3 regions of the Colwellia sp. 6M3 genome follow, and region 2 is predicted to be linked to each of the others. Evidence: predicted binding sites of a transcription regulator. Region 2 holds the regulator's gene; each other region holds the start of a gene.
The links. Region 2 encodes LexA, which represses DNA repair genes until DNA is damaged. Its sites were predicted from a motif close to TACTGTATNNNNATACAGTA; they were not measured.

Region 1 (5,575 bases), on a different contig from region 2:
TTGAATAGGTGTTGTTACCTTTCTCTCTGATATTTTATAGGAACCCCATTTCCTTCTATCAACTTACATTATAAGTTGGCCCACATATTATGTATGTGGGCTTTTTTTTGCCTAAATTTCAATGAAAAGAATTTATTGATAAGTGATAAGTGATAAGTACGGTTGGATTTTTACGTTAACTATCACAATAGCTATAACTTAAGTATCCTGAACAGCTAAAAAACAAAAGGCACCTAAAGGTGCCTTTAATAAGTAATATAAACAAATGTTAGCTTGGAAAATCTAAACCAAAATGCAAATAAGCTCTACTGGTGGCAATTCTGCCTCGGGGTGTTCGTTGTAAGAAACCTTGTTGAATAAGAAAAGGCTCTAGTACATCTTCAATAGTTTCACGTTCTTCACCAATGGCTGCGGCAATGTTATCGAGCCCTACCGGACCACCAGCAAATTTATCAATAATTGCTTCTAATAGTTTTCTGTCCATTAGATCAAAGCCCTCATTATCTACTTCTAACATATCTAAGGCACTAGCTGCTGTTGCTTTACTTACTATGCCATCAGTTTTTACATCAGCGTAATCTCTAACTCTGCGCAATAAACGATTAGCAATACGTGGTGTGCCACGAGAGCGCCTTGCTACTTCAAAAGCGCCTGCCTGTGCTATATCTAAGTTTAAAAAATGTGCTGAGCGCATGACAATTTCAGTTAGTTCTTGAGTATTGTAAAACTCTAACCGTTGAACTATGCCAAATCGGTCGCGTAGCGGCGAAGTGAGTGCGCCTGCTCGAGTCGTAGCACCTATTAAAGTAAATGGGGGCAAATCAAGTTTAATTGAACGTGCTGCAGGTCCCTCACCTATCATAATATCTAATTGATAATCTTCCATTGCAGGGTACAAAATTTCTTCGACTACCGGACTTAAACGATGAATTTCATCAATAAACAATACATCGTTTTCTTCAAGATTTGTCAGTAATGCAGCCAAGTCTCCGGCTTTTTCCAGCACGGGACCTGAAGTTGTCCGGATACTTACACCCATTTCATTTGCAACAATATTAGCTAGCGTTGTTTTACCTAAACCTGGAGGACCAAAAATTAATAAATGATCAAGCGGCTCTTCTCTTTTCAAGGCCGCAGCAATGAAAATTTCCATTTGCGACTTTACGTGTTGTTGCCCGGTATAGTCTGACAGCATTTTAGGTCGAATAGCGCGATCAACCGTTTCATCTTCACGGCTTGCTATCGGTTCAATTAATCGATCTGCTTCTATCATGTATTACTCTTTGGAAATATTAATTAGCGCACTAAGCACTACACTTGATAAACTTGTCTTCAACCTAATGCACTTAGCCTTGTTTATAACATTGCTTTTAAAGCATTGCGGATCAAATCTTCGCTAGTTTTAGTCGCTTCATACACTGACTTAACCGCTTTATCAGCTTGCTGTTGACTATACCCTAAAGACACTAATGCGTTAATAGCATCGCCTTTATTATCACTAACAAAAGTATTGGCTTGATTAACATCTGTTGGCATCATATGAGCAAGTGCATCGCTACTGTTAGTTTGCCAATCTTTAAGCCTATCACGCATTTCAATCAACAAACGTTCTGCTGTTTTTTTGCCAACACCGGGAATTTTTACAATAGTGGTTAAGTCGTCATGTATTACACAACTCACAAATTGGTCGGCAGACATGCCTGATAAAATAGCTAAGCCTAATTTAGGGCCAACACCATTAACTTTAATCAGCAATCGAAATAGCTTACGCTCAACTTTATTAGCGAAGCCATAAAGTAACTGCGCATCTTCACGAACAACAAAGTGAGTATAAAGGGTGGCTTCTTGATTAACTTCGCCTAATGCATAAATGCTAGTCATGGGCATAGTAACTTCGTAGCCAACTCCATGGCATTCTATTAAAATTTCAGGGGCCATTTTTTCTATTAATGTGCCACGTAAACGTCCAATCACGGATTAACCTTTAACGAGAAATGATCTATGTCGCCACCATACCACTAGATATTTATACAGTAAAGTTTAAGGCGTTATTTATTTCACACTAAATTTTTTCCGATTAGCTAACGTCATAAGCTCTAACGTAAGCGTCCTCTAACTGTTTTACTGGCTTGACCTGACAGTTTACTGATCGAGTCATGACTGTGTGCATGACAAAGTGCAACGGCTAATGCATCTGCGGCATCAGCTTGGGGTGTACCTGGTAATTTCAATATAGTTTTAACCATATGCTGTACTTGAGTTTTATCTGCCGCTCCAGTACCCACAACTGATTGTTTTATTTGTCTAGCCGAATACTCCGCTATTGTTAAGCCATTGTTGGTTGCCGCAACAATAGCCGCCCCCCGAGCCTGTCCTAGCTTTAATGCTGAGTCAGGATTCTTCGCCATAAAAACTTGTTCAATAGCAAACATATCCGGCTGAAATTGTAGGATAATCTCACTTACGCCAGCAAAAATGGTTTGCAAGCGCATGCCTAAATCTTCACCTGAAGCGGTTGCTTTAATGCAACCGCTACCTAAATAGATGAAATTTCGTCCCTGCTGTTTAATAACACCATAGCCAGTTAAACGTGATCCAGGATCTATGCCTAAAATAATACTCACTAAAAGTACCTTTAATAATCAGTTAAGTGTGGTTGAAAAAAAACGCACGAATAAAGCCTAAGTAGCATTCATTCGTGCGTTCTAATTATTTTTTAATATTAACCGTTAAATCAATACTAAAAACTCTGAAACGAAAATTATTCTGCTTTTTCGCCAGTATCAGTTTCTTTTTCCAAACAAGCAATGCCTAATTCTTTTAACTGAGTAGGGTTGGCAAAGCCAGGTGCATTAGTTAATGGACAAGCAGCAGTCGTTGTTTTCGGGAATGCCATTACATCACGAATCGAACTTGCACCTGTCATCAACATGACTAAACGGTCTAAACCAAATGCTAAGCCTGCATGTGGTGGAGCACCGTATTGTAATGCCTCGAGTAAGAAGCCAAACTTCTCTTGGGCTTCTTCATCACTGATACCCAAAATACGAAATACAGCCGCTTGCATGTCTTGATTATGGATACGGACAGAGCCACCACCTAATTCACAGCCATTTAACACCATGTCGTAAGCATCTGACAACGCGCCAACCGGGTTAGCTTCTAGTTCAGCAGCGGTTAAGTTAGTCGGAGCGGTAAACGGGTGATGAATTGCATGCATATGACCATCAGCTTCTTCAAACATTGGGAAATCTACTACCCAAAGTGGCTTCCACTCGCCTTGCAATAATTCAAGATCTTCACCAATTTTAAGGCGCAGTGCACCAAGTGACTCTGTTACTACATTATAAGTATCTGAACCGAAGAAAATAATATCGCCAGTTTTAGCATTAGTACGCTCTAATAAAGTGTTTACTGCGTCTTCAGTTAAAAATTTCAAGATCGGCGACTGCAAACCTTCAAGGCCAGCGTCACGATCATTGACTTTCAACCATGGCATGCCCTTAGCGCCGTAAATGCCAACAAATTTAGTTAATTCGTCAATACCTTTACGAGAGAATTTATCGGCGCCGCCTGGTACACAAATAACCGCTACTCGACCTTTCTCGTCGTTAGCTGGTCCAGAAAACACTTTAAATTCAACATCTTTTAAAATGTCAGCAACATCTACAATTTCGAGTGGATTACGAAGATCTGGCTTATCTGAACCAAATCGCGTCATCGCCTCAGAATAAGCCATACGTGGGAACTCACCAAGATCTACATTAAGTAGTTCTTGGAATAACCCGCGGATCATCGTTTCAGTAACTTCCATTACTTGATCAGAGCTCATAAAAGAAGTTTCAATATCAATTTGAGTGAACTCGGGTTGGCGATCAGCACGTAAATCTTCATCACGGAAACATTTAACTATTTGGTAGTAACGTTCCATACCTGACATCATCAACAATTGTTTAAATAACTGTGGTGATTGCGGTAGAGCAAAAAATTGACCTTTGTGTGTGCGGCTTGGCACCAAGTAATCACGTGCACCTTCAGGAGTGGCAGCGGTTAAAATTGGCGTTTCAATATCCAAGAATCCTTGAGACTCTAATGATGAACGCACAGCTGAAGTGACTTTAGCGCGAAAACGCATACGTTCGGTCATTTCTGGACGACGTAAGTCAAGGTAACGATATTTTAAACGTTGCTCTTCAGAGTTCTTCTGTTTTGAATCTAAAGGTAACGGCGCAGACTTGTTTAAAATAGTAAGCTCTAAGCCTAATACTTCAATCGCACCCGTAGCCATATCTTTATTTACTTGGCCGTCAGGACGAGCACGTACTTTACCTTTAACTTGAACACAAAATTCATTGCGCAAGGTGTTGGCTTTTTCTAGAACATCAGGAAAGTCAGGATCATAAACAACTTGCACTATGCCTTCACGGTCGCGTAAATCTAAGAAAATTACTGCACCTAAATCACGACGACGATTAACCCAACCACAAAGAGTGACTTCCTGACCCACATGAGATTCATTAACCTCACCACAATAAAGACTACGCATGTATTTACCTTGAAAATTAAATAATAGTCATTGAATTAAGTAATCGTTCACTTACTTAATTCAATGGCAAAAAGCTAGATAAGCCATAAGTGTTGGCAAACACCTAAAACTTATTATGATAAAAAATTGCCGACATTATAAAGCAATGCGGGGCAAAGTCACCCGACATTCCTTCAATAATATGAGTTATATAATGAATTAAACTTTAGTATCGCTTTTACGATTAAAAGCGTAATGATTTTTGCCTGCTGCTTTAACGTCATACATTAATGAATCTGCAACTTTTAACAATTCGTTATCAGAGTCACCATCGTCTGGATACATTGCAATACCAATACTACAGCCAATATATGCGTTTACTTCAGGTAATTGAATCGGTTGTTGGATAATCTTCAATACTTTGTCTGCAACATACCCTGCTTCGTTTTGATTATGCAGCCCAGTCAGTAGTAATACAAACTCATCACCGCCAAAACGCACAACGGTATCAGACTCGCGTACACAGCCTTTTAAACGATTCGCTATCTCAATTAATAATTCATCGCCAATATCGTGTCCGTAAGTATCATTGATATCTTTAAAGCCATCTAGATCGATAAACAATACGGCAACCAATAACTTTTGCCGTTGATGAAAAGTAATGGCTTTATTTAGCCTATCTTTTAATAACACACGATTAGCAAGGCCAGTGAGATCATCATGCGTAGCCATGTATTCCATTTTTTGCTCTAATTTTTTTCTATTTTTGATTTCTTGATATAAACGACGATTCCACACCATAATAACAATAATAATGATAAAAATTAGAGCGCCCACTTGTAGGGCCACACGCAATACAACATTTTTATCTAGGCCGGTTTCAATATTAATATCAAACCATTTTTCGTAAACCTGTTGACTATCAAGATCTGAAAGGCTTAAAACAGCCTTATTTAATATACTGGCTAATACAGGAAGCGACTGGTTAACTGCTAGATGGTTGCCATTTTTATCAACTTCTTCAAGTATAGACATAGACAAACTCACTAA
Region 2 (5,575 bases):
GGCAATTGATCTAGCCGGACTTGTTGAACACGTAACGGTATTAGAGTTTGATAGTAAATTACGTGCTGATGCAATATTGCAAAATAAAGCACGTTCGATGTCGAATATTGACATCATTGTTAATGCTCAAACCACGGAAGTATTAGGTAATGGCAAGCATGTTACTGGGCTAAACTACCTTAATCGTGCCACCAATGTGCAAGAAACCATAGAACTTGCCGGTATATTTGTTCAAATTGGTTTGGTACCTAATTCTCAATTTTTAAAAGGTAGCGTTGATTTAACCGAGCGTGGCGAAGTTATTATTAATCAAAAGGGTGAAACTAATCTCGCAGGTGTTTATGCCGCTGGCGATGTAACTAACACACCTTTTAAACAAATTATTATTGCCATGGGAAGTGGCGCAACAGCTGCGTTAGGTGCATTTGATTACTTAATAAGAACACCAAATCCACTTGAAGATAAAGGTATTAACGACGTTGCCGCATAGACTTGGGTAGCTTTAGTTATAAAAACGCTATTGTGATAAGCAATAGCGTTTTTTGTTGTCTAGCTTTTAGCTAGCGAGTGATCACATAAAACTTATGCTCAAAAATTGTTAAATAAAATTATTAAGCAAAGCCTATAAATAAAAATATTAATCCAATAAGCCCTTTACGGCAGTGCTAATATGACTCACAACGGCTCTAACACTCTCCATTCTTGCGTAGCCAGTTCGGCAAAGTAATACAATTTCGCGCATAGGCTGTGGATGTTGAAACGGAATATAATGTATATGTTTTTGTGGTGCATAATTCATAGTCGCAAGCTGCGGCATTAATGTAATTCCCATATTACTTGCCACCATGTAACGTAAAGTTTCAAGGCTGGTGGCTCGAAAACTATGATCTTCTTCAGCCCCAGCACTAAAACAATAACCCATAGCTTGGTCTCTTAAACAATGCCCATCTTCTAAAGTAAGAATTTTTTGATTGTGCAAATCATCAAACGTTACAGTAGATCTGTTAGCGAGTGGATGTGATGCAGACGTTGTCATGACTAAAGGCTCAGTAAATAAATCATATCGTTCAAAACGTGCCATTTCTGGTAGCCAAGGCAAAATTAAAATATCGAGCTTGCCTGTTTCCAACTGTTGTAATAAATCTTGGGTTCTATTTTCATGAAGATAGAAGTTTATTTTTGTTAGGTTACTGTTCAAGGTCGGCATAATATGCGGCAGTATATAAGGCGCTAGCGTGGGAATTAAACCTATGTGCAAATCACCCGAAAGGGGATCTAATAAAGCTTTAGCCGCTTCTTCAAAGTTATTTGCTGCGTTCAGTACTTGCTGGGCTTGTTGAACGAGTTTTTCGCCTGCCGGCGTTAGCATTACGTTACGAGGTTGTCGCTCAATTAGCGTTAACTTAAGTCGTTGTTCTAACTTCTGAATTTGCCCACTTAAGGTAGGCTGGCTTACAAAGCAAGCCTCTGCTGCATGTCCAAAGTGCTTGTATTGCGCGATAGCTGTTAAGTATTCGAGATCTCGTATTTTTATCATTGTTAAAATCTATGGCAATAAGAAATTTAATAGTTAATAGATTTTAACTTAAGCACATAGCTTTGGCTACATTGCACTAAATATGTAATGAGCTCAAAGGGCTGTAGCCATTTACTTAAAAAGAGTGAATGCAGAGAAGTAAATTTTCAGTGCAAAATATATTAATTCTTATAATGAGCTTGTTCGTTTTGAATCAACTAAACACCATCATTAGTTTTATCTTGCCTGTTGAAAACCCAAAGATACTCAATTCAATCACTCATTAAAAAACTCATCACCAGCCTGATAAATTATACCCATAAGTTATTTTGAGCGGTGAGGTTAGTGGTTTCATCACCCGTATTAACGACACCTTTGGGCTCTATTATCATAATTTTACATTCTTTATTAGCAACGGGCTTATGTTCAATACCTTTAGGTATTACAAATAATTCGCCCGAGGATAGGGTGACAACACCATCTGGTAATTCGATATTAAGCTCACCTTCAATCACAATAAAAACCTCATCAGTATCAGGGTGGTTATGCCAAACAAACTCACCTTCAACTTTAACTAATTTAAATTGATAATCATTCATTTCAGCGATTACACGAGGGGACCAATGGTCGGAAAATTTAGTAAACTTATCTTTAAAATTAATGACTTTAGATTGCATTTTTACTCCGATGGAATTTAGCACTATGGCAATACTACATTATTCAATAATCTTAAAACCATCAATGCCTGAATTAATCTATTTATCATTGATAAAATTGATTTGTCGATGGCATGTTTAAACAATAAAAAACGCTAACTTTCATTAAAATCAGCTTACTCGCTTATTCATTGAACAATAAGATCTTGCGTTTACTCTAAGCCTGTATACAATAACAGTAATACTGTTTAAAAATACAGGCTTAACCTTCAGTCGCTTAAGGAATATAAATGCGCCCTTTAACACCAAGACAACAGCAGATATTTGATCTGATTAGAGAAAAAATTTCAGATACAGGTATGCCACCAACGCGAGCTGAAATTGCGACTAACTTTGGCTTTAAGTCAGCCAATGCAGCAGAAGAGCATTTAAAAGCATTAGCTAAAAAGGGCTATATAGAAATGCTGCCCGGTACATCACGCGGTATTCGCCTTGCAGAAGAATTTATACAAGAAGATGGATTACCACTTGTAGGGCGAGTTGCAGCAGGAGAGCCTATTTTAGCGCAAGAGCATGTAGAGCAGCACTATAAAATTGATGGCAGTCTATTTCATCCTGCGGCTGATTATTTATTACGTGTTAGCGGCGAAAGTATGAAAAATATAGGTATTTTTGATGGTGACCTATTAGCGGTTCATCAAACAACAGATGTACAAAATGGCCAAGTAATTGTTGCTCGTGTTGAAGATGATGTTACGGTTAAGCGCTTTAAACGTGAAGGCAATGTGGTTTATTTACATGCTGAAAACGACGATTTTTCACCTATTAAAGTAGATTTAACATCTCAACAATTTAATATTGAAGGGTTGGCAGTGGGTGTAATTCGATCGGCCGATTGGATGTAATCACTTATTCATCTACTTTAATTATTTTCTATTCATTTCCCGTAACATTAAGCAGATTTAAACTAAGCGTTTAAATCTGCTTTTGCTTATATTTGGTCATACATTATCCCACTTACTTTTTTAAACTGAGTTATTGTGCTATTCGCTCGTAAAATCGGCTTTATGCAGGTTTTTTATACAGCGCATTGTGTGGCTGATTATTTATTATTCAGTACAAAAAAACATCTCAGAACAAAAAACAAACATTCTACATACCCTTTTAAAAATGGACGCTTCGCTTAGTTTAGGGTTAATACTCTATTGTATTTATTGGTTTTTATTTTTCATGCTTTTGAAATTTTAATTTGACCCCGATCAAGTTTTAAGTAATTCTAGTCTAGAAAACGTACAAACATAACAATAGGGCGTAATTGACGGTTGTCTGTTAATGCGTCACTTAAATAATAATAAATGTATGCGCAAAACAGTCAGCTTTCATGATGAATCTGTGTTGTTTTGCCTCAAAAGGGTGAAGGAGATGTCGAGTGAAGAGACGTAACCTAGGTTTGCTGTTGCTAGGGGGCTTGTTGTCCAGTTCGGTTTGGGCAGATATGCCACTGAATTTGACCAAGGGCGTTACGGATGTCAGTAGAGACGTATATGATTTACATATGCTGGTACTCTATATCTGTACTGCTATTGGTGTTGTGGTATTTGGTGCCATGTTTTGGTCTATGGTTTTTCACCGTAAATCAAAAGGCTTTAAACCATCAACCTTCCATGAAAGCACAAAAGTTGAAATTCTTTGGACGGCAATTCCTGTCGTTATTCTAATCGCGATGGCTGTTCCTGCCACTATTACGCTCATTGATATGGAAAATAACGATGATGCGGATTTGACGATTCAAGTTACTGGTTCTCAGTGGAAATGGCATTATAAGTATTTCGATCAAGATATCGAATTCTATTCAGTACTTTCTACTCCACGCGAACAGTATGAAAACCAAGACGGTACTTCAGCAGAGAAAGGTGAAAACTACCTGTTAGAAGTTGATCGTCATTTAGTTATTCCAACCAATAAAAAAGTACGGTTTGTTATTACTTCTGATGATGTTATTCACGCTTGGTGGGTACCGGCATTTGCGGTTAAACAAGATGCTAACCCTGGCTTTATTAATGAAGCTTGGACGAAAGTAGATGAACCCGGTATTTATCGCGGCCAATGTGCTGAGTTGTGTGGTAAAGATCACGGCTTTATGCCGATTGTGGTTGAAGTTAAATCAGAAGCTGATTATGCAATTTGGCTTGATGATCAAAAACAATTGAAGGCAAATGCAGCAGCAGCTGAAGCGGCTTCATTAAATGCTTCTGTTCCTCTAGAAGAGCTAATGCAACTCGGTGAAACAACCTACACTGCTTATTGTGCAGCTTGTCACCAAGTTAGCGGTCAAGGTTTACCTCCAGCATTTCCTGCCCTTAAAGGCAGTGCTGTTGCTACAACAGGTCCAGCTAGTGAGCACATAGATATAGTGTTTAACGGTAAAGCTGGTACAGGTATGCAAGGTTACGGCAAGCAATTAAGCTTAAAAGAAATTGCTGCAGTCGTTACTTACGAGCGTAATGCTTGGGGTAACAATACGGGTGATGCTGTGCAAGCTGCTGATGTAAAAGCAGTGTCGGGCGCCGCAAGTACCGGTATTTTAGATGTTGTTGAAGATGTAGTAGAAGATGTAACAGAGCAAGTTACTGACGTTATTGACGACATTATGCCTGAAGAAGATTTAGCCAAGGTTTATAGCAAAGATGAATTAATGACCATGGGTGAAGAAGTTTACATGACCGCATGTGCTGCATGTCATCAAGCGAGTGGAGCTGGTATGGCACCAGTATTTCCAGCACTTAAAGATAGTGTAATTGCTAAGGGCGACGTAACAGTTCATATCGACATGGTTCTCAATGGTAGCAAGAAAAATCCAGCAATGGCTGCATTTTCTGGCCAATTAACTAAAACGCAAATTGCTGCGGTTGTAACTTATGAGCGTAATGCTTGGGGTAACAACACCGGTGATTTAGTCCAGCCAGCAGATGTTGCTGCTAGCGCGAAGTAGGGAGGCGTTATAATGACTACAGATGTAATTAATGATCAATCCGAACATGATTCACATGACGGTGAGCACCATGATCATAAAATGACCGGCCTGAAACGCTGGTTATATACCACTAACCATAAAGATATCGGTTCGATGTACTTATGGTTCTCATTTATTATGTTCTTAACTGGCGGTGTAATGGCGTTGGTTATCCGCGCTGAGCTATTTCAGCCAGGATTACAAATAATTGAGCCTGACTTCTTTAACCAAATGACCACGGTTCACGGTCTTATTATGGTTTTCGGCGCAATAATGCCAGCCTTTACTGGTTTAGCTAACTGGATGCTACCTATGATGGTTGGCGCGCCAGATATGGCATTGCCACGCTTGAATAACTGGAGCTTTTGGATACTACCATTTGCTTTCGCT
Region 3 (5,575 bases), on a different contig from region 2:
TCCAGCAGGTGTTACTGAATTTGAATATCAAACCGATTCAGGTATGTCTGTACTCGAATGTTACCCAGGTAACAGCTAAACGAACCCAACATGTATTACCTGCTTAACTGACCATTAGCGAATATGTATATCATGCTATTCGTTAATGGTTAACGGCGGTGCTTAACATTATTTACTGTAAACTTATCAATGTTAATGTTGTTATATCTACATAGTAACCGATAATATTATTAACGTTAAATGATCAAAAGCATTTAGAAAATACCTTTACTGACTCACCTATATTCGATTGAACCTTTTACAACATTGATTACAATTGAAGTTATCCTACTTTATTACTCTGCCTGAGAAGGCTATCTCTATGTTTATAAGTTATGTCTATATTTGTTTTACCCGTTGCAATTAAAATTGGACTTACCAATATATGTTATGTAATATCCTACGTTAATACTTTTTATGTATTTAATGGGCTGCTGGCCTTTATATTGGTCAGGCCTGTCGCGGTTTTTAACAGAGATATGTGAAATTTTATCGATAGCAGTTGAAATTAAAATAACGGTTAAAGTAAATTTAAGTGTTTATTAACTTTGATAAATCGCATAAATAACAAGCCGGCTTTTAACCTTACATTTACTTAAATCGTAGTGAGTTATGCATATAACGCTAGTGAAGTTTTACCTGCAATTCTGATATCACTAGGAAACGAAATTATTAACTTTAGACCTTAATTGAGCGTCTAAATACATACAAAATCATCATGAATAATGATGTGGAGATACTATAATGCGTGAAGCTTGGCGATGGTTTGGTCCTAATGATCCCGTGTCTATTAATGATGTAAGGCAAACGGGTGCTACCGATATTGTTAGTGCTTTACATACTATTCCTACTGGAGAAGTGTGGCCGTTAGATCAAATTCAGGCCCATAAAGCGTTGGTTGAACAAGGTAATAATGAACAATCTGAACTTGTTTGGTCTGTTGTTGAAAGTATACCTGTACATGAAGATATTAAGTTAGGTCGTGATAATAGTCAGCGCTATGTTGATGCTTGGATAGCATCAATGGAAAACTTAGCACAATGTGGTGTTAAAACTATATGCTATAACTTTATGCCTGTGATCGACTGGACTCGAACTGATTTAAAATTTCAGTTACCTAACGGTGGCTTTGCGTTGAGATTTGATCAGCAAAAGTTTGCAGCGTTTGATTTGTACATATTAAAGCGAGAAAATGCAGAAGCCGATTATTCAATTGAAGAGTTAGAACAAGCTAAAACCGTGTTCTTAGCTATGTCTGAAGACGATAAAACATTATTAACCAATAATATTATTGCGGGTTTGCCAGGCAAAATGACTGACGCTTACAACATCGATAATTTTCGAAGTATGTTGGCTAATTATAAAGACATCACTAAAGACATTTTAAGAAAAAATTTATTCGCTTTTCTATCTCAAGTGTTACCTAAAGCAGAGCAGTTAGGTGTTAAATTAGCCATACACCCTGATGATCCACCAAGAGACATGTTGGGCTTACCTCGTATTATTTGTACATCTGAAGATTTAGATATTCTATTTTCTGCACTGCCAAGTTCAGCGAATGGCATTACATTATGTGCTGGCACCTATGGTAGCCGTCCCGATAACGACCTACCTGTTATGGCTAAGCAATATGGCGATCGTATTCATTTTGCTCATTTGCGCGGTGTCAGTAGAGATAAAACTGAACAACGTTCGTTTTATGAAGCCGAACATTTATCAAGTGATGTTGATATGGTGGGAATAATTTCTGCATTATTAAGTGAAGAAAAGTCACGTGCTGAAAATAACAATAATAGCCCGATATTTATTAGACCTGATCATGGTCATCAGATCTTAGATGACATTAATAAGCCAGGAAACCCAGGGTACTCATGCATTGGGCGCTTGAAAGGCCTAGCTGAAATTAGAGGTGTTATTAAAGCGCTTAGTAGCATCGCTTAGTTAATATTTGCACTTTAGATGCCATAGCACATTAAACAAATGAACATTAAAATCAAAGTAGTATTAACGCTACTTTGATTTTTTTTGTTTGAGATTTTTGAACCTAAGCTAGTTTATAACAAACACTGCCTACAACTTGTGTAACATACAAATGCTGATTGAATTTATAGCATTTCAATTATGAGCAACATAACTAAATAGTTATAGGGTTTAGTCCCTTTATAAGTCATTACGTAAATGTATTTATATAAAAGCGTTTATAGTAATAATTGAACATACTCGTCTTTGTAAAAAATTCTAAGCTCAACAATCATAAAAGTATTATCACTGTATTTTTTTCAGGATTATATTTAGTAGTAACTTTTTCAAACAAAATAATAAAAAGTTATATCTCTCTATAAAATCATTTAATATCAATAAATTAAAAGTATCGGTTGATTGTTTTTTGTTTATAAAAAAAATAATTCAATAAAAAACTTGATACTGTACGACTATACAGTATACTTTGCTCAATTAAACGAATTAAGCACCTAAATCATTCTGGAGCAACAAATGAACGATAACAAAGAAAAAGCATTATCAGCTGCCTTAAGCCAAATAGAACGCCAATTTGGTAAAGGTTCAATTATGAAGTTAGGTGATAATCGCAGCATGGACGTTGAAACAATTTCAACGGGTTCATTAGGATTAGATATCGCACTAGGTGCTGGCGGTTTGCCGCTTGGACGTGTTGTAGAAATTTACGGTCCAGAATCAAGTGGTAAAACAACATTAACACTCGAAGTTATTGCTGAGGCACAACGTAATGGTAAAATTTGTGCTTTTGTTGATGCTGAGCATGCACTTGACCCTATCTATGCTGAAAAGCTTGGTGTTAATATTAATGAGTTATTAGTTTCTCAACCTGATACCGGTGAGCAAGCACTTGAAATATGTGACATGTTAACGCGATCTGGTGCGATTGACATTATCGTAGTTGACTCGGTTGCTGCGTTAACACCAAAAGCCGAAATTGAAGGCGATATGGGTGATTCACACATGGGTCTACAAGCACGTATGCTTTCACAAGCTATGCGTAAGCTTACTGGTAACTTGAAACAGTCAAATACCATGATTATTTTCATCAACCAAATTCGTATGAAAATTGGTGTTATGTTTGGTAGCCCAGAAACCACAACAGGTGGTAATGCATTAAAATTCTATGCCTCAGTTCGTTTAGACATACGCCGCATTGGCGCTGTTAAAAATGGTGATGAAATTGTTGGTAACGAAACGCGTGTTAAAGTGGTTAAAAACAAAATTGCTCCACCATTTAAACAAGTTGAATTTCAAATTTTATATGGCGAAGGTATTAACAGTTTAGGCGAGCTAGTGGACTTAGGCGTTAAAAATGAAATGGTTGAGAAAGCGGGTGCTTGGTACAGTTATAAAGGTGATAAAATTGGTCAAGGTAAAGCAAACGCAGCTAAATACCTAAAAGAGAACCCTAAAGTAGCAAAAGAAATTGATACACGTTTACGTGAGTTACTGTTGCCGAAAACAAAACCTGCTGAAGCTGAAGAAAAGGTTGCAGCTGTAGCAAAATAAAAAATTAAGTAATACTCGATTAAAAAGCCACTGTAAAGTGGCTTTTTGGGTTATAAGTTCGGGATAACTTTTTGCAATACCTTGATCCTAATTGGTTTATAGGGCAATTTAAATATTTAAAATATGACCATATAATAAGGACGCTAATATCTATATTACCAATAATTAGTTGATTTACTGAGTGAAATTGGATTTATAGTGAGTGAAGCGAGCATCGTAAGCTATAGAATTTTGGGATAGACGAGTAAATTTAATCTATAGAAAACAATAATGTGAGTATGATCTGTTAAGTTTGTTTACCTGAGAGTGATAATATTTAGCAGCTTTAATTTAGCTGTCATAATGACTCATAAAACCAATTGATAAGAATGGTAAAAAATAAGGTTATTACCAATAGCTATTGATTGGTTGACACTTATTATTGTTTTGGTTAGTATCTAAATGTTCCTTATTGTTTCTAGTGTATTTAAACAATAAGCTTGTATAACTACAGTCATGCCGTATGTATTTATACCAAAATTATTACTGGGTTGAATTTAATATTAGTCTGTTGATTTAAATATCAAAGATTAACTTAAGGCTTGATTGATTTAGCCTGATTTACTCAAAAAATTAGCATGCCGCCTAGATATAAGGTGAGTAATGTTCGCACTTAGATAAACAAATACTAATATTTTAGGAGTTAGATATGACAAAACCTACTATAGGTTTCATCGGCCTTGGTCTTATGGGCGGCAACATGGTTGAAAACCTACAAACTCGTGGTTTTCAAGTAAACGTAATGGATCTTAATAAAGATGCTGTTGCAAAAGTTATAGCTCGTGGTAATGCTACTGAAGTTAAATCAGGTAAAGAATTAGCAGAGAAAAGCGACATCGTTATGCTTGCGCTAACTACTTCTAAAGTAGTTGAGTTAGTTGTATATGCTGAAGATGGTATTTTAGCGGGTATGAGTGAAGGCAAAACACTCGTTGATTTTGGTACTTCTATTCCAGATTCAACTCGTAAAATTGGTGCTGATCTTGCGAAAAAAGGTGCTGGCATGATTGATGCCCCACTGGGTCGTACTCCTGCTCATGCTAAAGATGGTTTACTTAACATTATGGCCGCTGGTGATATAGAAACTTTTAATAAAGTTAAACCAGTTTTAGAGCAACAAGGCGAAAACGTATTTTACCTAGGCGCTTTAGGTGCAGGTCATACAACTAAGCTAATTAACAACTTCATTGGTATGACGACTGTTACTGCTATGTCACAAGCTTTCGCAGTAGCTAAAGCTGCAGGTGTTGATGGACAGCAGTTATTTGACATTATGTCTGCAGGACCATCTAACTCACCATTTATGCAGTTTACAAAGTTTTATGCTGTAGACGGTGAAGAAAAATTAGGTTTCTCTGTTGCGAATGCAAACAAAGATCTTGGTTATTTCAATCAAATGGTTTCAGATTTAGGTGGCGAGTCATTAATCGCTCAAGGTACTTCTGCTAACCTTCAAGCTGCTGTTGATGCTGGTCTTGGCCAAAGCGATGTGCCAGTTATATTTGATTACTTTAATACTAAATTAGCTAAGTAATTAGAAATAATTAAATACTAAAGCGCTTTAATAGGCTTTTTAGTATTCTAAAAATACCAAAGATCTTTAATCGGGTCTTTGGTATTTTTTTAATTAAAATACGCATATTGCGAGATAACGTTGATATAACTTGAGGTTGTTTTGATGTGATAGTGATGATGAAAAGCGTTAAGTATCTGCGGTAATTACTGTTAGTTAGTTAGTTAGATAAACAAAAGGCCTCTTATAAAGAGGCCTTTTGTTTTGTAAAGCGTTAGCTCTTACTGATTAAATTTCGGTAGAGGTAGGAATCGAATAAAGCCCACGTTTTTCGCTATTTTTTTGTTTTATTTCTTCTAGGGCTCTTAACTCTACGGCGTCAAATAAGGCATTAATTAAACGATTAAAATGGCCATGCATAGCAAACCTTGCCTGCGTCGAGTCACCTGATTTCAG

Region 1: the regulator LexA is predicted to act here: its motif matches at 2,017-2,036, upstream of ruvA (Holliday junction branch migration protein RuvA).
Region 3: the regulator LexA is predicted to act here: its motif matches at 2,462-2,481, upstream of recA (recombinase RecA).

What each region holds. Positions count from the first base shown of each region.
Region 1 covers NZ_JACGWF010000033.1:7,973-13,547, forward strand. The annotation lists gene ruvB (Holliday junction branch migration DNA helicase RuvB) at 269-1,273, opposite strand; gene ruvA (Holliday junction branch migration protein RuvA) at 1,357-1,974, opposite strand; gene ruvC (crossover junction endodeoxyribonuclease RuvC) at 2,097-2,624, opposite strand; gene aspS (aspartate--tRNA ligase) at 2,762-4,546, opposite strand; gene H4J50_RS09165 (transporter substrate-binding domain-containing protein) at 4,745-5,575, opposite strand, start outside.
Region 2 covers NZ_JACGWF010000023.1:20,807-26,381, forward strand. The annotation lists gene ahpF (alkyl hydroperoxide reductase subunit F) at 1-490, shown strand, start outside; gene oxyR (DNA-binding transcriptional regulator OxyR) at 638-1,537, opposite strand; gene H4J50_RS07165 (cupin domain-containing protein) at 1,828-2,193, opposite strand; gene lexA (transcriptional repressor LexA) at 2,463-3,077, shown strand; gene coxB (cytochrome c oxidase subunit II) at 3,668-5,164, shown strand; gene ctaD (cytochrome c oxidase subunit I) at 5,177-5,575, shown strand, end outside.
Region 3 covers NZ_JACGWF010000061.1:12,731-18,305, reverse strand. The annotation lists gene H4J50_RS13160 (class I mannose-6-phosphate isomerase) at 1-79, shown strand, start outside; gene uxuA (mannonate dehydratase) at 784-1,980, shown strand; gene recA (recombinase RecA) at 2,533-3,567, shown strand; gene H4J50_RS13145 (NAD(P)-dependent oxidoreductase) at 4,256-5,140, shown strand; gene H4J50_RS13140 (FadR/GntR family transcriptional regulator) at 5,408-5,575, opposite strand, start outside.